DNA from 3 places in the Paenibacillus sp. FSL R10-2199 genome. Region 2 is predicted to be linked to each of the others. Evidence: predicted binding sites of a transcription regulator. Region 2 holds the regulator's gene; each other region holds the start of a gene.
The links. Region 2 encodes NrdR, which represses ribonucleotide reductase genes. Its sites were predicted from a motif close to AACACNATATATNGTGTT; they were not measured.
Positions count from the first base shown of each region.

Region 1: NYE33_RS27900 (adenosylcobalamin-dependent ribonucleoside-diphosphate reductase) is a predicted target of NrdR. The motif match lies at 606-623, and genes of this name have one in related genera.
Region 3: nrdI (class Ib ribonucleoside-diphosphate reductase assembly flavoprotein NrdI) is a predicted target of NrdR. The motif match lies at 909-926, and genes of this name have one in related genera.

Region 1 covers NZ_JBBOBO010000001.1:6,366,420-6,368,683, reverse strand. Annotated here, with positions in the region: gene NYE33_RS27905 (DEAD/DEAH box helicase) at 1-259, opposite strand, end outside; gene NYE33_RS27900 (adenosylcobalamin-dependent ribonucleoside-diphosphate reductase) at 810-2,264, shown strand, end outside.
Region 2 covers NZ_JBBOBO010000002.1:241,368-243,631, forward strand. Annotated here, with positions in the region: gene NYE33_RS29180 (GNAT family N-acetyltransferase) at 1-107, opposite strand, end outside; tRNA gene NYE33_RS29185 (tRNA-Lys) at 726-798, opposite strand; tRNA gene NYE33_RS29190 (tRNA-Ala) at 805-880, opposite strand; gene nrdR (transcriptional regulator NrdR) at 1,127-1,603, opposite strand; gene NYE33_RS29200 (alpha/beta-type small acid-soluble spore protein) at 1,767-1,985, shown strand; gene NYE33_RS29205 (lytic transglycosylase domain-containing protein) at 2,085-2,264, opposite strand, start outside.
Region 3 covers NZ_JBBOBO010000001.1:2,774,774-2,777,037, forward strand. Annotated here, with positions in the region: gene nrdE (class 1b ribonucleoside-diphosphate reductase subunit alpha) at 1-474, opposite strand, end outside; gene nrdI (class Ib ribonucleoside-diphosphate reductase assembly flavoprotein NrdI) at 461-820, opposite strand; gene NYE33_RS12095 (ABC transporter ATP-binding protein) at 1,560-2,264, opposite strand, start outside.

The DNA of each region.
Region 1 (2,264 bases), on a different contig from region 2:
CGGTATCCAGCTGGTGGGGAAGCGGGGATAACCCGGACAGATGCTTCAGACACTGCAGCTCATCGAAGCTCGTAACGAGGCCCGATTGCTCTCCTTGTATGGCCAGCCGGGATAATCTCCAGTCTCCCCAGGGTCCGCCTTTATCGAGCTTCGACTCCAGGTCCTGCAGCCAGTTACGCTCAAAGGACAGAGGAACAGGCAGCAGCGGGGCAGGCGTACTTCCCCCTTGCGGCAAGGAATTGCGGAATAATTGCGTCATGTTGCAGCCTCCTCCGGCGCGGTTTCATATCGAAATGCGTAGCAGTAGTATGCGCGTAAAAGAGAGATTTCATAACCTGCTATCCTCCGGCTGCTGCCGTGGAGTAATATTGCGGAGCCTTGCAGCGGTACTGCTGCTGGTGCTGCGGCGGCTTCCGCGGATCTTGAATATCCGTGGCGGAATCTGTCTTCCGGGCCCGGAAGCTTATCAATCTGGAACCTGTAAAAAAGCGAGAAAGAGGGAGAAAATCCACTATCTTTTACCGTTTTTCCGAAATTCCCGCCATGGGCCGCTTTTTTGGAAAAAGAACTCTGATACAATATGTGGTATAGTTGAAAAGCTGATGTATACAATATATTGTTACAAAAGCTTGAAAATTTGATTATTCGCGGGTTTTTGCGGTTATTTGTTATTGACAAGAGGAACTTCCGCTGTACATGCAGGCTGCGGCTACCCTGCCGCTGGAAGTTCTTGTTGTGGGTTACAAAAAGTCTAAGCCCACACCAAGGAACGGAAGTATTACCTATCAATCATCCGGGAGGTTTTTCTATTGAGTACAGTGGAACGCAAGCAGCGTCTTGAGGGGCTGAGTGAGAAAATATTTTTGGACCGTTATGCCTGGAAGGACGCGGACAGCAATAATGCCAAGGTAGGCGATGTGGTGCTTGTCCTGACGAAGGATGATCCGAAATTTCCAACCAAGGAGGTTGGCGAGATTGTTGAGCGCACAGGCCGGATTGTTACGGTGAAGACCCGCAGCGGTGAACTCGTGCAATCGGATGTGGAGAAGCTGACACTGAATATTGAGAAGACCCCGGAGGAAATGTGGGACCGTCTTGCGGCAGCCATGGCTTCCGTAGAGCAGACTCCCGAGCTTCAGGAAGAGTGGACAGGCAAGTTCCGCTCTATTCTTGATGACTGGAAGCTGGTACCGGGCGGTCGGATTGCGGCAGGTGCCGGAGCAAGCGAGGAGCTTACGCTGTTCAACTGTTATGTTGTTCCTTCCCCGAAAGACAGCCGCGGGGGCATCATGCAGACGCTCTCCGAAATGACCGAGATTATGGCCCGCGGCGGCGGTGTAGGTATTAACTTATCCTCGCTGCGCCCGCGCCGCGCGATTGTAAGAGGCGTGAACGGATCATCCAGCGGCTCAGTGTCCTGGGGCGGTCTTTTCAGCTATACGACCGGACTGATTGAGCAAGGCGGAAGCCGCCGCGGCGCGCTGATGCTGATGATTAATGACTGGCATCCGGATGTGGTGGACTTCATTACCGTGAAGCAGACGATGGGTCAGGTAACCAATGCCAACCTGTCGGTATGCGTGAGCAATGCCTTCATGAAAGCCGTCAAGGAGGATCTGGACTGGGAGCTGGTCTTCCCGGATACCACCGATCCGGATTACGATACAATCTGGGACGGCGATCTGGATAAATGGAAAGCAGACGGCCGCCGCGTCATTCCTTACCGTACCGTAAGAGCACGCGATGTGTGGCATACGATTATCGAATCGGCCTGGAAGTCGGCTGAGCCGGGCGTAGTGTTCATGGAATATTACAACCAGATGTCCAACAGCTGGTATTTCAACCCGATTATCTGCACCAATCCATGCGGTGAGCAGGGTCTGCCGGGCTGGGGCGTGTGCAATCTGTCGGCCGTCAACCTCTCCAAGTTCTACGATGCGGAGAATCACGACGTGGACTGGGCAGATCTGGCGACAACGACCCGCTATTCCGTGCGTTTCCTGGACAATGTCATCGACAAGACACCTTATCATTTCCCGGAAAATGAAGCCAACCAGAAGCTCGAACGCCGCGTAGGACTTGGCACAATGGGATTGGCTGAGCTGATGATCAAGCTGAATATCCGTTACGGCAGCCCGGAATCCCTGGAGTTCCTGGACAAGCTCTACGGCTTCATGGCCCGCGAAGCTTATTTGGCCTCTGCTGAGATCGCTGGCGTGAAGGGATCTTTCCAGGCTTTTGATACCGATAAATATCTGCAGAGC
Region 2 (2,264 bases):
TCAAGCTGAAGCCTTACCCCGGACAGAGACTTCGCATCTGCCTTAACTGCTGAACGGATCGTGTAGTTTAAACCTTTGACAAGGTATTCCTGATTATCAATGATCATGGAATTACTCCCTTCTTAAAGAATCATTGACTAGCCGCGAAGAGTACACTGCGTGGAAACTATCCTTGAGTAAAGGCTGGTGCACCCCAGCCCCTCTTCATCAAATCGCAATTTGAAAATGAATCGGCTATCCAATCGTGATCTATTCGTTAGTAATTTGTATCGTTTCATCGGTGATTGTTCTTCCATCGCTCCCTAATGCTTGGATGGCAATTCGATGATTAATGACATCCCAGATATATTCCAGGTTAGATTCCAACCATCTTCTCCATTTATATCGTAACCGACAAGTTCTCTCTCTCCCCAAGCTTCTGTGCCCGTTGGGACCGCCAAAAAAAAGAATCGTTTCAACGTTTGTAGCATTTACGGAAACATCCAGTTCGCCGCTGTTCTTCGGAACTATGTACCAACTATCTTTTTTGGGGAAATTAGTTTCAACATTCGATATTCCAGGTGTAGTATCACCCGCCTGGGAAGAGATGCTCCCTTGATTTATAGAAAAGTCCCCGGAGGAACATGCTGTAAGAACGAATAGATAATTTTTGATATCCGTCTACAGCTATATATATGGTATGAAGAAACAACAAAAAAACGGCATCTCTGCCGTTTCTTCTGTGATGGACTCTCAGGGGCTCGAACCCTGGACAAATAGATTAAGAGTCTACTGCTCTACCAACTGAGCTAAGAGTCCGTAGTATGGTGGAGAATAGGGGGCTCGAACCCCTGACCTCATCGCTGCCAGCGATGCGCTCTCCCAGCTGAGCTAATTCCCCATACGCTTGATTTCGAATCACATTATGTATTCTGAAATCCATTTTGAGCGGTTCGCTCAAGTCGCTTTCAAGTTGTTATGTTTCGTAGGCGACTTCTATATAATACAGAAATTCAGCATCAGTGTCAACACTTTTATAAAATTAATTAATTTCTATGCAGAGGCGCTTCACACAGAGGCCAGCCTCACAATATCAAGGCTAGCCCCTTTATGCCAGGAATGGCACATTACCTCTTCACAAAGCCTCCTACAGCCCGTCCAGCTCCTCAGTCCCCTTAGAGAGCAGTCCCTTCAGTTCCTTCATAAACATGTTGATGTCCTTGAACTGACGGTACACGGACGCGAAGCGGACGTAAGCTACCTCATCTACAGGATAGAGCTGCTCCATGACCAGCTCGCCGATCTGGCGGCTCTCGATCTCGGCCAGGGCGATGCCGCGCAGGCTTTTCTCAACCTCGGATACGATGACTTCCAGACGCTCTACAGAAACGGGACGCTTCTCACAGGCGCGGATGAGGCCACGGAGGATTTTGTCACGGCTGAACTCTTCGCGGCTGCCGTCTTTTTTGATGACAATCAGCGGGGTCTCTTCAATCATTTCGAAGGTGGTGAAGCGGCGGCTGCACAGTTCGCATTCGCGCCTGCGGCGGATTGACTTATTCTCATTGGCTGGACGGGAGTCAAGCACTTTGGTATTGGTGTGATCACAGTAAGGGCATTTCATAAGCTTCATCACTTCCTCATAGTAAGAATGGGTATGCCCCGCTCCTGAAAACCCAGGCTACACGGGGATATGTTAATTTCCAGAAATCACCGTTTATTTGTTGTTATGAATATGGCAAGTCCGGCACATAATACAGTTACCAACCGATAGGAGGTGAACAGCAATGAGCCAAAACAACAGCTCCAATAACCTGGTAGCTCCAAATTCACGCGGTGCCTTGGAACAACTGAAATTCGAAGTTGCCCAAGAACTAGGTATCACCCTCTCCCCAGATGGATACCAAGGCAATAAAACTTCTTACGAAAACGGTTCGATCGGTGGTTACATCACTAAACGTCTTGTAACCCTGGCTGAACAGCAATTGGCAGGTCAATACAAATAACCTGTCTCCATAAGCTTGCCTAAAGAAGTATTGAACGGCCTCCGGGCCGTTTGATGCTTCTTTTTATGTCGGCACAAATGCAATATTTAAAGCAGAGCCTCAGAATTCACTGTAGAGCTCCGTGTATTGGTCATAATAATAAATGACGCGCTGTACATAATGACGGGTCTCGCCGAACGGGATATCCTTCACAGACGCTTCTGTTCCGTCCCACCGGCCTTCATCCAGCCAGCTCTGTACTTTGCCGGGTCCGGCATTATAGGCGGCTATAACCGCTGT
Region 3 (2,264 bases), on a different contig from region 2:
ACCACGGCGGCTCTTGCCGGCATTGAGGAAGGTCGGGGTAGCCGGCTGCAGGCGCTGCTCCATCATCGAGCGGGCCAGCGTGCGGGCTGTCTCCACGTTGCCGCGTCCCAGATGCAGGGCCACCACAGCTACGCGGTCCGGGTAATGCTCAAGGTATTGCTTACGGTCATTGCTTTTGACGGCATAGTCTGTGTAGAACTTGGAAGCCGCCATATAGGAAGGGAACTGGAAGTTATATTCGTGGGCAATCCGGTAGACGTCCTCCATCTCAGCTGCGGAATAACGGTCATACAGGTCCTCGTAGTAATCATTGGCAATCATATAATCGATCTTCGCTTTGGTAGTTGTGAAGGTCAGGCTGCGCCGCTCCACATCCCGCATGAACTCGGCTACTGCCTCCTGGTCCTTATCCAATTGGAAAAAGCCGCTTTCGTCTCTCTTCATCAACATGTTGTTCAGTTCAATATGCCGCAACCCGGTCCACCTCCTGTTTTATGCGCTGTACATCACCAAATGTTCCCGACAACTCAAACTTGCCGACCACCGGTACGTTGTAACGCTGTGCAATTAAATCTGCGCTGTGCGCGTATAGCTCACCCCAGTTTTTGTTGCCGCTCGCGGCGATGCCTTTGAGCCTGGAATGGTTCTTCTCTAAGAAAGAAGCTACCTTCTCTGGAATCTGTCCAAATCCGGTGGTGTATGTAACAAGCACGTAAGGCTCGTCGATCGTCATATGCTCTTCGATTTGAACAGCAGGAAGCTTCAGCTTATTGATGAACCTTCTAACGTTGCCGGTCTTGGAATCGTAAGCAATCAACATGGTCCCTAACCTCCTATAACATGTAGCTATTTCTACTTGACAAATGATGACGGGCAATTTCACTAGATTTATTGGCTTTTCTATTATATACACTATATTTAGTAACGTTTAATCATTTTACTACCATATATTGAAAAGTCAATAGACCCACAGGTCTTTCTAACCCCCTGATTTGCCTATGAAAAAGGGAGAAAACCACGCCCCGCCTGCATTCTATTCTCTTATAATTTATTAGTATTTTTTTTAAGCTTTTTTGTGCGCCGGTGTCCGGCGAGAATTGGGTCCTGTAGAATGGGAAGTTGCCCATTACAGCCTCTGACGCTCAGCCAACCGGTACCCGGACAAATGTGCAGACCAAACCCCCAAGCGATAAGCCGCTTGGGGGTTGTTGTTTTTTTGCAGGACAGAGCCTGGCGAAGATAAGCTGCAGCTTGCTTGGTGCTTTAGCAGGTGAGCGCACCGTCAGCAGAATGAAACGGACTGAGAAGACCTTATTTCCCTGAAAAACCCTTTTCCGGGACTTAAGCGGACTGAGAATCAGCTATCTTGCTCATTTGAGCCTGAAACAGGCTGTCGCAGGCCAATTAACGGAATCTGAGTCCGCTTAGCCGGCAAATCTGCCCCATTTCGGCAAATAGCGGATTTTCAGTCCGCCTGACTGGCTGAGGTTCCCCGATGGGCTATGGGGCTAAGATAAGCCCCGCCAAGCACTATATTATTCCCCGTGTGAGCAGCGCCGTCACGAACTCATAATATGACTCCGGCTCTCCTCCAGCAGCTCGGCATAATATCCTCCCCGCTGCCGCAGCTCACGGGGATGTCCGGATTCGGCGATCCGGCCTTCCTTCATCGCAATGATAAGGTCTGCTCCGGCAATTGTAGACAGCCGGTGGGCGATGATCAGCGTCGTTCTGCCGCTGGCGACGTTGTCGATCGCCTTCTGGATCAGCTTCTCTGTATGTGTGTCGATGTTAGCGGTGGCTTCATCGAGCACGAAGATCGCCGGATCATGGGCGATGGCCCGGGCGAAGGAGATCAGCTGCCGCTGGCCGGCAGACAGAGTGCCGCCCCGCTCTGTGACCGGGCCCTCCATCCCGCCGGGAGAGCCCAGCACGAACTCTTCCGCGCAGGAGGCCTGCAGCGCTTCCAGCACGTTCTCCTCGGCAATATCATCGCCAAGGGTGATGTTGTCGCGGATCGTGCCGGAGAACAGGAAGACATCCTGGAGGACAACGGAAATATTCCGCCGCAGATCATCCAGCCGGATATCGTTCACATTGACACCGTCAATCAGAATCTCGCCTTTCTGCACGCGGTAAAAGCCGTTGATCAGACTGATAATTGTAGTTTTGCCTGCACCGGTCTCACCGATGAAGGCGGCGGTCTGCCCTTTAGCAATCACGAAGCTTACATCCTTCAGCACCCAGTCGGCGTCGTTATAGGC